One region of the Bradyrhizobium sp. WSM1253 genome, then DNA from elsewhere that is predicted to be linked to it. Evidence: predicted binding sites of a transcription regulator. Region 1 holds the regulator's gene; each other region holds the start of a gene.

Region 1 (3,272 bases):
ATTTGCCGTCGGGGAATTCGATCGCGTCATGATGGCGGTCGGGAACGTGCGGATCGATCTTGCCGAACTTGCCCACGCGGGAATTGATGGTCCGCGTCCAGATCCAGCGATTGTCGTAGCGGACGTCGTCTGCGAAGGCGAGCTCCGTTCCCGGCAGCAGGCAGACGGCAACAGACGGATCGGCTGCGGAGGCGAAGCCGCGCGTCGAGGTGCCGCGGAAATTTGTCGTGACGATCGTCTCGCCGACTTCGGCGGGGCGCGACGCGACGGCATGCAGGCTGTAGTCACACATCGGGTGCTCCTCATGCTGGGATAGCAACCCGCGTCTCTTATCGAGGCGCAGGCCTCTATCAGAGTTGAAGCACGAAAGCTCTGCTCGGTTGTGGGCAAATCTGCGGCTGGTTTCCGCAAGCCGCGATCACATTATCTTTCCCGAATTCAATAGGAACAAAGAGAGTTGCGATGCATTCGGGAGGCGCATGCGCGAATATTGCCGGCTGGTGCAACGACCTCGATCGCTGGTCGCTGTTTCCTCGCACACTCGAGCCGCGAAGCGGTGCTGTTTCGGTGCTGCTTCTTGGGCGTCGCGAGTAGCCAGCGCCGGAGGAGGGGCCGATAGTCTGTGCAGAACCAGAAAGACTATCCAGCCGGAGCGGACGATGATCCGCTCCAATCTCTGACCGGCGATGCCGATCGGAAGCGCGCGAGGCGCCAACTTCTCCAGGTATCAAGTACGTCCGGTATCAGTACTTCCGGTAAAGCCCGATCAGCTTGCCCTGAATCTTCACCCGATTGGGCGGCAGGATGCGGACCTCATAGGCAGCGTTGGCGGGCTCGAGCGCGATCGAGGCGCCGCGACGGCGGAAGCGCTTCAGCGTCGCTTCCTCGTCGTCGATCAGCGCCACCACGATGTCGCCGGTATCGGCGCTCTCGTTGCGCTGAATCAGCGCCATGTCGCCGTCAAGGATGCCGGCATCAACCATGGAATCACCGCGCACTTCCAGCGCGTAATGTTCGCCCGAGCCGAGCATGTCGGGCGGTACGCTGATGGTGTGGCTGCGTGTCTGCAACGCCTCGATCGGCGTGCCGGCCGCGATGCGGCCCATCACCGGTACCGCCACGGGGCGTTCGCCCTCGTCCGCGGGCAGGCTGGAGCCCGCACGCACCTTGCCGAGATTGCCCTCGATGACGCTGGGGGTGAAGCCGCGGCGGCTGCCGGCGGCTGCCTGGAGCTCCGGCAGCTTGATGACTTCAATCGCACGGGCGCGGTTGGGCAGGCGTCGGATGAAGCCACGCTCCTCGAGCGCCGTGATCAGGCGATGGATGCCCGACTTCGAGCGCAGATCGAGCGCATCCTTCATCTCGTCGAAGGAGGGCGGCACGCCGCTTTCCTTCAGACGTTCACTGATGAACCGCAGAAGCTCGTATTGTTTGCGCGTTAACATCTCGACCAAAGTCCCCCGGTTGATGTCGTCCGATTCCGAGACGCAGAATTCGGCAATAAGCCGCTACATGCTCGAAACAAATCATGAACGGACACTATATGTTCGATACATGTTCCGCAACTGCTTAATTTACCGTGAACAGAGCAAACTTCGCGGAACGCGCGTTGCGGGGGTGCTCAGACGGGGAGCCGCAACACTTCGCAAGCCGTGCCGGCTTCGGCCTTCGGCGCGAATGGTGCGCGCACGAGAAGTACCTGTGCTGCAGCGAGATTCGCAAGCAGCGAAGAGTCCTGATGATTGACGGGAAGAACGACGCGTGTGCCATCGTCACGCTCCTCCAGATGCGCGCGCAGATAGTCCTCGCGCTGGTCGTTGGCGCCGACGCCGCGGCCGAGCACGGCGCGTTCGCGGCGATGGTGAATCACTGAACGGCCCGACAGGGCGCGAATCAGCGGCACCATGAACAGGAAAGCGCACACGTAGGACGACACGGGATTGCCCGGCAGGCCGATCACACCCATTGCGCCGAGTCGCCCGTGCATCATCGGCTTGCCTGGCCGCATCGCGATCTTCCAGAACGCCATCGCGATGCCTTCGTCCCGCAGTGCCTGCTGGACCAGATCGTGGTCGCCGACCGATGCGCCGCCGGTCGTGATCAGGATGTCGGCGCCGCTCTCGCGGGCGCGGCGGATGCCGGCGGTGGTCGCCTCCAGCGTGTCGGCGGCAATACCGAGGTCGATCGTCTCGGCGCCTTCGCTGCGGGCGAGCGCGTGCAGGGCGTAGCCGTTGGAATAGATGATCTGGCCGTGGCCTGGCGTGGTGCCTGGCATCACCAGCTCGTCGCCGGTGGCGAGAATCGCGACCTTTGGACGCCTGAAAACGACAAGGTGCGGATAATTCATCCCGGCAGCGAGCGCGAGGTCGCGCTCGGTGACACGGCTTCCCTTGCGCAGGAGCACGTCACCCTCGCGGAAATCGACGCCGGCGGGGCGGATGTGCCGACCGGCGATCGCGGCTTCCTTGATCATGATCCGCTTGCCGGCGGCGACCGTGTCCTCCTGGATCACGACGGCGTCCGCGCCACCGGGAACGACGCCGCCGGTGAAGATCCGTACGGCCTCGCCGGCGCCGATCGTCCCGGCGAACGGTCGGCCCGCCGCGACTTCGCCGACCACGGTGAGCTCCGAATCGATCGTCGCGGCATCGGCCGCGCGCACCGCGTAGCCGTCCATCGCCGACATCGCCTGCGGCGGCTGCGTGCGCCGCGCCGCGAGGTCACGCGCGAGCACGCGATGATGGGCCTCGTCGAGGGAAATCATTTCTTCCGGCAGCGGCTCTGCACCCGCCAGCACCGCGGCAAGCGCGTCGGAAACCGGCATCAAGGCCACGGCGAAAACTCCTGCTCGGCACGTTCGGGCGAATGTTCCGCACGTCTTCTAGCCGAGCGCGGGCGCAGAGGCAAAAACGGCTGAGCGGGCACAGTCATCCCGCCGCTTCACATTGTTCCGGAAGGCAGGATCAAGCGCGTCGCGGCATGATGCGAAGAACCTGACAAATCGGCAGGAGAGCGGCCATGGAAGCGACGAAAATCACGGCAAGGAAAATCACGGCAAGGAAAATCACGGCAAGGCGAGAACGACGAGCGCCCCGGGCTGCATCGATCAGCTCCCTGCCTGCCCGGGAGTTACGTCGGGCGCCTTGGCTCCCTGGTCTTTGTCGGGCAGCGGATCGGCCTGGGATTTCAGGTCGGCGGCCTTGCTCACAAGCTTGGCGGAAAGGTCCGAATCTGAAGTTGTCCTGGCGAATTCAAGAAGAAGAGAGGCCTGC
Region 2 (3,272 bases), 1.7 Mb from region 1:
GTGCGCGCGCAGACCGAGGTGCCGGCGACCGCCGCGCTGACGGCAAAGCCCTGGCGATCGAGGGCACGGACAAGGGTTTGCAACAGCGCAGCCTCGCCGCCGAACAGATGCGCGCAGCCGGTGATGTCGAGGAACAGCCCGTGCGGCGGATCGAGCGCCACCAGCGGCGTGAAGCGGTCGCACCAGTCGGCGATGTCGCCGATCGTCTTGGCATCGGCCACGGCATCGGCGTCGAACACCTTTAAATCAGGACACATCGCCCGGGCATTGGCCAGCGGCTGGCCGATATGCAGACCGAGGCGCTCGGCCGCCTCGTCCAGCGCATGGATCACCAGCGCGTTGCTGTCCTTGATGACGACAATGCTCGGATCATTGGTTCTACCCAGCCCGACGCCGTCGAAGAACCGCTGGATCCGGTCGATGGGCAGGCGCGGCAGCCACAGGCTGAGGATACGCCGACGATTCAGAGAACTGGCACTCATCACATTTCCATTCCATGATCCACCGGCCACACGGGCCATGACGATTGCGCAGGAGCTCGGCATCGAAGCGCGGCGCGCCCCAGGCGCTCCACATCGCGCCCGGCGGCGAATGCGCCGCGCGCAGCATCCACCTGGTCTCGGCGGTCGAGGGCAAAGGTTGCGCGGCCATCCGCAGCAGCAAGCCGGTGACACCGGAAGACTGCGCAGCCAATGTCAGCTTGCGGCTCGCTACGAGATCGAACTGCCTCGTCTCGCCCCAGAGCTCGAGCACGACGGCGCCCAGCGCGTCGCAGGCGAGTGCATCAGCCGACGTGCGCAGCGCACTCTCCACGTCGGCGGCGCGCACCATCACCACGCAGCGCGGATCGAGACCGATCTCGGCGAGCCCGCTCATCGACAGCGCGCCGGTTTCAATTTCCGAAAAATCCTGCCGCACCCACAGCAGCGGCTTGCGTGCCGTCACGCGCCCCGCAAGTCCCGTGACAAAGCCGGTCGCGGTCGCGCCCTGACGTCCCTCGCAAAACACCTCGTGGATTGCCGCGCGCGCGAGCCCGCCCTTTAGCGCGCTGTCGGCCTCGCGGTGGCCGAGCGCGACACGGTCGCGATGATGCACGACCTCCGCCGTCTCGATGCGCTCGATCTGGCCGCGCAAGGCTGCAAGCGCGCTTGTTCGTGCGCCGCTCATATACGCCGCTCCTCAAGGGTGATTGCCGGTGGCTCTCAAAAAGAGAACCAGCGGCTAGCTCATTTGTTCATGATATGTTCTAATATAAAGCTAACGACGCCCCGGGAGTCAATCGAATTGGCGGGCCTTGGGATTCGTGAGCTGAATCAAAGGGATTCCAATATGGACGTGCAACGCAAGCTGGAAATCCTGGCGGACGCCGCCAAGTACGACGCGTCCTGCGCCTCCAGCGGCACCGAGAGGCGGGATTCCAGCGACGGCAAGGGCATGGGCTCGACCGCGCCCGGCATGGGTATCTGCCATTCCTACGCGCCGGACGGCCGCTGTATCTCGCTGCTCAAGGTGCTGCTGACCAACGCCTGCAATTACGACTGCCTCTATTGCGTCAACCGCGCCTCCTCCAACGTGCCACGTGCCCGCTTCACCATCGACGAAGTGATCAAGCTGACGCTCGACTTCTACCGGCGCAATTACATCGAAGGACTGTTTCTCTCCTCCGGGATCATCCGTAACCCCGACTACACCATGGAGCAGGTGGTGAGCGTCGCGCGAAAACTGCGCGAGGAGCATCACTTCCGTGGCTACATCCATCTCAAGACTATTCCCGAGGCCGACGATGCATTGATCTCCGAGGCCGGCAAATATGCCGACCGTCTCTCCATCAACATCGAGATGCCGCAGGAGACGAGCCTGCAGCAATTCGCGCCCGAGAAGGACGTGCGCGCGATCCGCCGTACCATGGGCCGGCTGCGGCTGAAGCTGGACGAGGCCGAGGAAAGCCGCAGCGCGAAGACGAAAGCCAAGCCGCAACGCTTCGCGCCGGCCGGCCAAAGCACGCAGATGATCGTCGGCGCCGACGCGGCTTCCGACCACACCATCCTCCACACCAGTGCCAATCTCTACGGTTCATACAGGCTGAGGCGCGTCTATTATTCCGCGTTCAGCCCCATCCCCGATGCCAGCCGCGCGCTGCCTCTGCGCGCGCCGCCCTTGCTGCGCGAGCACCGTCTCTACCAGGCCGATTGGCTGATGCGGTTCTACGGCTTCGACGTCGGCGAGATCGTCGACGACAGCGCGATGCTGCCGCTCGACATCGATCCAAAGCTCGCCTGGGCGCTGCGTCACCGCGACCGCTTCCCGCTCGATGTCAGCCGCGCCAGCCGCGAGGAATTGTTGCGCGTGCCGGGCTTCGGCACCAAGGCGGTCGAGCGCATCATCGCGGCGCGCCGCACGACCACGATCCGCGTCGCCGACCTCGCGCGGCTGCACGTGCCCCGCAACAAGGCGCTGCCGTTCATCGTCCTCAGCGATCACCGGCCCGCGCCGCACCGCCTCGACGAGGCACGGCTGATCGAACGGTTCAAGCCGGCAACACAACTGGGATTTGGCTTCTGATGCAGTACATCATCCTCGAAAACGAAACCGATTTCGATGGCTGGCGCAAAGCCGCGCGTAGCCTCGTGCTTCATCAAATGAAGCCGGGCGACATCACCTGGGCCGTGCGGGGCGGCGAAGCGGAGCTGTTCGCGCCGCCCTCGCCGTCTCCGCTGCCCGCGGGTGGCGACGGCACCTTCAACGTGCCTGCAAAATTCGTCGAGCTCGCCAAGGCCGCGATTCTGCATCGCGATCCCGAGCGTTTCGCGATCCTCTATCGCCTGCTGTTTCGGCTGAAGGACAATCACGACCTCATCGAGGTCGCGACCGATCCCGATGTCGCGCAAGTCACGGCCATGGCAAAGGCGGTCTACCGCGACGAGCACAAGATGCATGCCTTCGTGCGCTTCCGCGAGATCGGCAGGGAACGCGAAGCGCACTACGTTGCGTGGTTCGAGCCGGAGCATCACATCGTCGAGCTCGCCGCGCCGTTCTTCGCCAAGCGCTTTGCCGACATGCCCTGGTCGATCCTGACGCCGGATTTGTGCGCGCATTGGGATGGCCACGCTCTCTCCTTCACATCAGGCGTCAGCAAGAGCGAGGCGCCGAGCGAAGACCGGCTGGAGGAAACCTGGCGGCGCTACTACGCCAGCATCTTCAATCCGGCCCGCCTGAAGGTGAAGGCGATGCAAACGGCGATGCCGAAGAAATATTGGAGGAACCTGCCCGAG
Region 3 (3,272 bases), 3.6 Mb from region 1:
TTGATGTCCTGCTTGGCGCAAATCTGCTTGGCCATCGGGGAGACGTTGTTGTTCATCTCCTTGTCGACGGTCTCGTCGGTGCAGTGCTGCATGGTCATCTCGGGCACCGGCGTGCCGGTCCTGACCATCTTCAATTCCCACAGGCCCGCCTTGCGCACCGGCAGGTCGTCAGCGCGGGCGCTGCCTGCCGACACGACGAGGCAAAGGGCGGAGCCGAGCAAAGCGAGTTTGCGCGTCATGTGGGAAGCTCCCGGCTGAGAGGTAGCGGCGCTGCGAAAGCGCCTCAGTAGAGCGTGCGGATCGGCTGGTCGGCCGCGCCATAAGGCACCCAGCGGCAGGAGAACGAGATGTAGCCGCCCTCATAGGCCTGCATCGCCAGGAATTTGGCGACCTTGCCGTAGCGCGCGCAGTGATCGACCGCGACCTGCCGCGCATCGACCTGGGTTGCCATCGAATAGGCGATGATACCGCCGGTGTCGTTGCCCTTGAACGGAGGCACCGGAAGGAGATCGGCGCGCGCCGACTGGCTCGCCATCATACCCAAGGCAAGTAGGCCCGCGGCCGCAATGATTCGCATTCCCGTCACTCCGATTGGTTGGTGGCAGTTTACGGTGCCGGCGCGGCGGTGGAAAGAACCGAAGACCCCTCTGGTGCAGCATTGCGGTCAACTCGTCGGCAAGTGTTGCCGCGCTGCACTTGACCTCCCCCGGCCTTCGCGGCACCGTCCGACCCTCGCAGATCATGCTGTCTGGATTGCCCATGCGCGCCTCGACCTTCCTGAAATCGCTCCGCTTTGCCGCCGTGCTCGGCCTCCTGTTCGGGGCGCTGTCGCTCGGTGAGGCCAGGGCCGCCAATCCGCTGGAGCTGAATTTCTGGCTGAGCGGGCCGCGCTATGACGGCAACGTCTCCGAATGCGACAGGGCGCTGCCGACGATCGCCAGCCAGTTCTGGGAGAAAGAAAGCTCGTTCTGGAATTCCTCGTTGAAGATCACCGGCTTCTCCGCCGTTCACGAGACCGCGTTCCGGCCCTGGGCGTCCGACAACATCCCGCGCCGCTATTGCACCGGCGAGGCTATGCTCACGGATGGCAAGCTGCGCAAGGTGCATTTCTCGATTGTCGAGGATGGCGGCTTCGCCGGCTACGGCCAGGGCGTCGAATGGTGTGTGGTCGGGCTCGACCGCAACTGGGCCTACAACCCGGCCTGCCGCGCCGCCAAACAATAATTGCAAAAGTTCTGATCCGGACCGATCAGGCGGCCGAACGACGGTCGTCCGAATTTTGTTCTTGAAATGTTCTTACCGCCTGCTAGGCTCTTCTGCACAGTCTAGTTGAGGGGCGTCGCCATGTTTCATTCCAGATTGCATTTTTTCTCCCGCCTGATGATCTCGCTGACGCTTGCAGCCGGGCTGGCTGCGCTGGCCGGCGGTGCCAAGGCCCAGGACAAGCGGCAGAACACGCCCGGCGAATTCGATTTTTATGTGCTGTCGCTGTCGTGGTCGCCCTCCTTCTGCGAGGAGGCGGCGGAGCGCGGCGGCCGCTCGCAGACCCAGTGCAGCGGACGGCCCTACGCTTTCGTGGTGCATGGTCTGTGGCCGCAATATGAGAACGGTTTTCCGGAATATTGCCAGCGGCCCTCGCCGCGGCTGAACCGCAGCATCGTCTCCTCCATGCTCGATCTGATGCCGGCGCCGGGTCTGATCTTCAACGAATGGGACAAGCACGGCACCTGCTCGGGGCTCGCCGACCGCAGCTATTTCGAGACGATCCGGAAGGCGCGCGCCGCGATCAAGATTCCGGCTGAATATCTCGATCTGTCGCAGGCCAAGACCGTGGCGCCGGCGGAGGTGGAGGAAGCCTTCATCAAGGCCAATCCGGGCCTCAGCAATGCCGCCGTCTCGATCACCTGCAACCGGACGCGGCTATCGGAAGTCCGCATCTGCCTCAGCAAGGACCTGCAATTCCGCGCCTGCGAGGAGATCGACCGCCGCGCCTGCCGCCGCGACCAGGTGGCGATGCCGCCGATCCGGGGTGGGTAGCCCAGGCATCGTGCCTCTTTGCTCAAGCCGCCACGTGGCGTAGTGCTCTTGCATGAATTACCGCCACGCCTTCCATGCCGGCAACTTCGCCGATGTCATCAAGCACATCGTGCTGGCGCGCATCATCACCTATCTCCAGGACAAACCGGGCGCGTTCCGCGTCATCGACACCCATGCCGGCGCCGGCCTCTACGATCTCGAAAGCGACGAGGCGCGCCGCGGCGGCGAGTGGCTGACGGGCATTGCGCGGCTGATGCACGCGCGGCTGTCGAACGACGCCATGGCACTGACCAAGCCCTATCTCGACATCGTCCGCGCCTTCAATCCGAAAGGCGAGCTCAAGGCCTATCCGGGCTCGCCGCTGATCGCGCGCGCCCTGATGCGGCCGCAGGATCGCCTCGTCGCCTGCGAACTCGAGCCGAAGGCGCGGAAAGCGCTGATCGGCGTGCTGCGCCATGACGAGCAGGCCCGCGTGGTCGACCTCGACGGCTGGATGGCGTTGCCGGCTTTCGTGCCGCCAAAGGAACGGCGCGGGATCGTCCTGATCGACCCGCCGTTCGAGGCAAAGGACGAGTTCGAAAAGCTCGGCGAGGCCTTCTCGACGGCTTTCGCGAAATGGCCGACCGGTATCTATGTAATCTGGTATCCCGCCAAGAGCCGGCGCGCCACCGACGCGCTGGTGCAATCAGTGGCGCGGCTCGCAGCCGCAGCAAAACCGCCGGGAAAATGCCTGCGCCTCGAATTCAGCGTGGCGCCGCAGGCCGACGGTGCAACTCTCACCTCCACCGGGCTCTTGATCGTCAATCCCCCTTACACGCTGCAGGGCGAGCTCAAGACGATCCTGCCCGAGCTGGAAATGCCGCTCGGCCAGGGTGGCGCTGCCAGATTCCGATTAGAGGTGCCGAGACCGTAACACTCCGGCATCTTGGGAAAAATATGCAGGAGCGGTGGTCAATCTGCGGAGAACCGTATTATGCTGTTTCCGTGACTGGCTTTACGTTCCGCTTCCGCGAATGGTTGCGGCGGAGTGAAGGCCTAAGAAAGATCCAGTCGGACCAAATGGTCTGCCCAAGGATGGCCAGCTCCCGGGCTTCGTAAGGCCCGGTCATATCGTGACGTGCGTCTGCGTCACGACGGAGGAGCAATGAGGGGGAGTTTCCCGATGGCCATGACGGGAACGGTCAAGTTTTTCAACGGTGAGCGCGGCTACGGATTCATCAAGCCGGACGACGGGG

What was found. The regulator LexA, encoded in region 1, represses DNA repair genes until DNA is damaged. The targets are predictions, from matches to a motif close to TGTTCNNNNTGTGTTCNG.
Region 2: BRA1253DRAFT_RS09890 (ImuA family protein) is a predicted target of LexA. The motif match lies at 1,232-1,249, and genes of this name have one in related genera.
Region 3: BRA1253DRAFT_RS18650 (ribonuclease T2) is a predicted target of LexA. The motif match lies at 1,281-1,298, and genes of this name have one in related genera.

What each region holds. Positions count from the first base shown of each region.
Region 1 covers NZ_JH600073.1:27,114-30,385, forward strand. Annotated here, with positions in the region: gene BRA1253DRAFT_RS01980 (hypothetical protein) at 1-292, opposite strand, end outside; gene lexA (transcriptional repressor LexA) at 744-1,445, opposite strand; gene glp (gephyrin-like molybdotransferase Glp) at 1,622-2,833, opposite strand; gene BRA1253DRAFT_RS01995 (hypothetical protein) at 3,107-3,272, opposite strand, start outside.
Region 2 covers NZ_JH600073.1:1,711,150-1,714,421, forward strand. Annotated here, with positions in the region: gene BRA1253DRAFT_RS09885 (DNA polymerase Y family protein) at 1-482, opposite strand, end outside; gene BRA1253DRAFT_RS09890 (ImuA family protein) at 379-1,167, opposite strand; gene BRA1253DRAFT_RS09895 (putative DNA modification/repair radical SAM protein) at 1,330-2,562, shown strand; gene BRA1253DRAFT_RS09900 (UdgX family uracil-DNA binding protein) at 2,562-3,272, shown strand, end outside.
Region 3 covers NZ_JH600073.1:3,632,265-3,635,536, forward strand. Annotated here, with positions in the region: gene BRA1253DRAFT_RS18635 (DUF3617 family protein) at 1-239, opposite strand, end outside; gene BRA1253DRAFT_RS18640 (hypothetical protein) at 284-577, opposite strand; gene BRA1253DRAFT_RS18645 (hypothetical protein) at 760-1,224, shown strand; gene BRA1253DRAFT_RS18650 (ribonuclease T2) at 1,345-2,037, shown strand; gene BRA1253DRAFT_RS18655 (23S rRNA (adenine(2030)-N(6))-methyltransferase RlmJ) at 2,090-2,950, shown strand; gene BRA1253DRAFT_RS18660 (cold-shock protein) at 3,200-3,272, shown strand, end outside.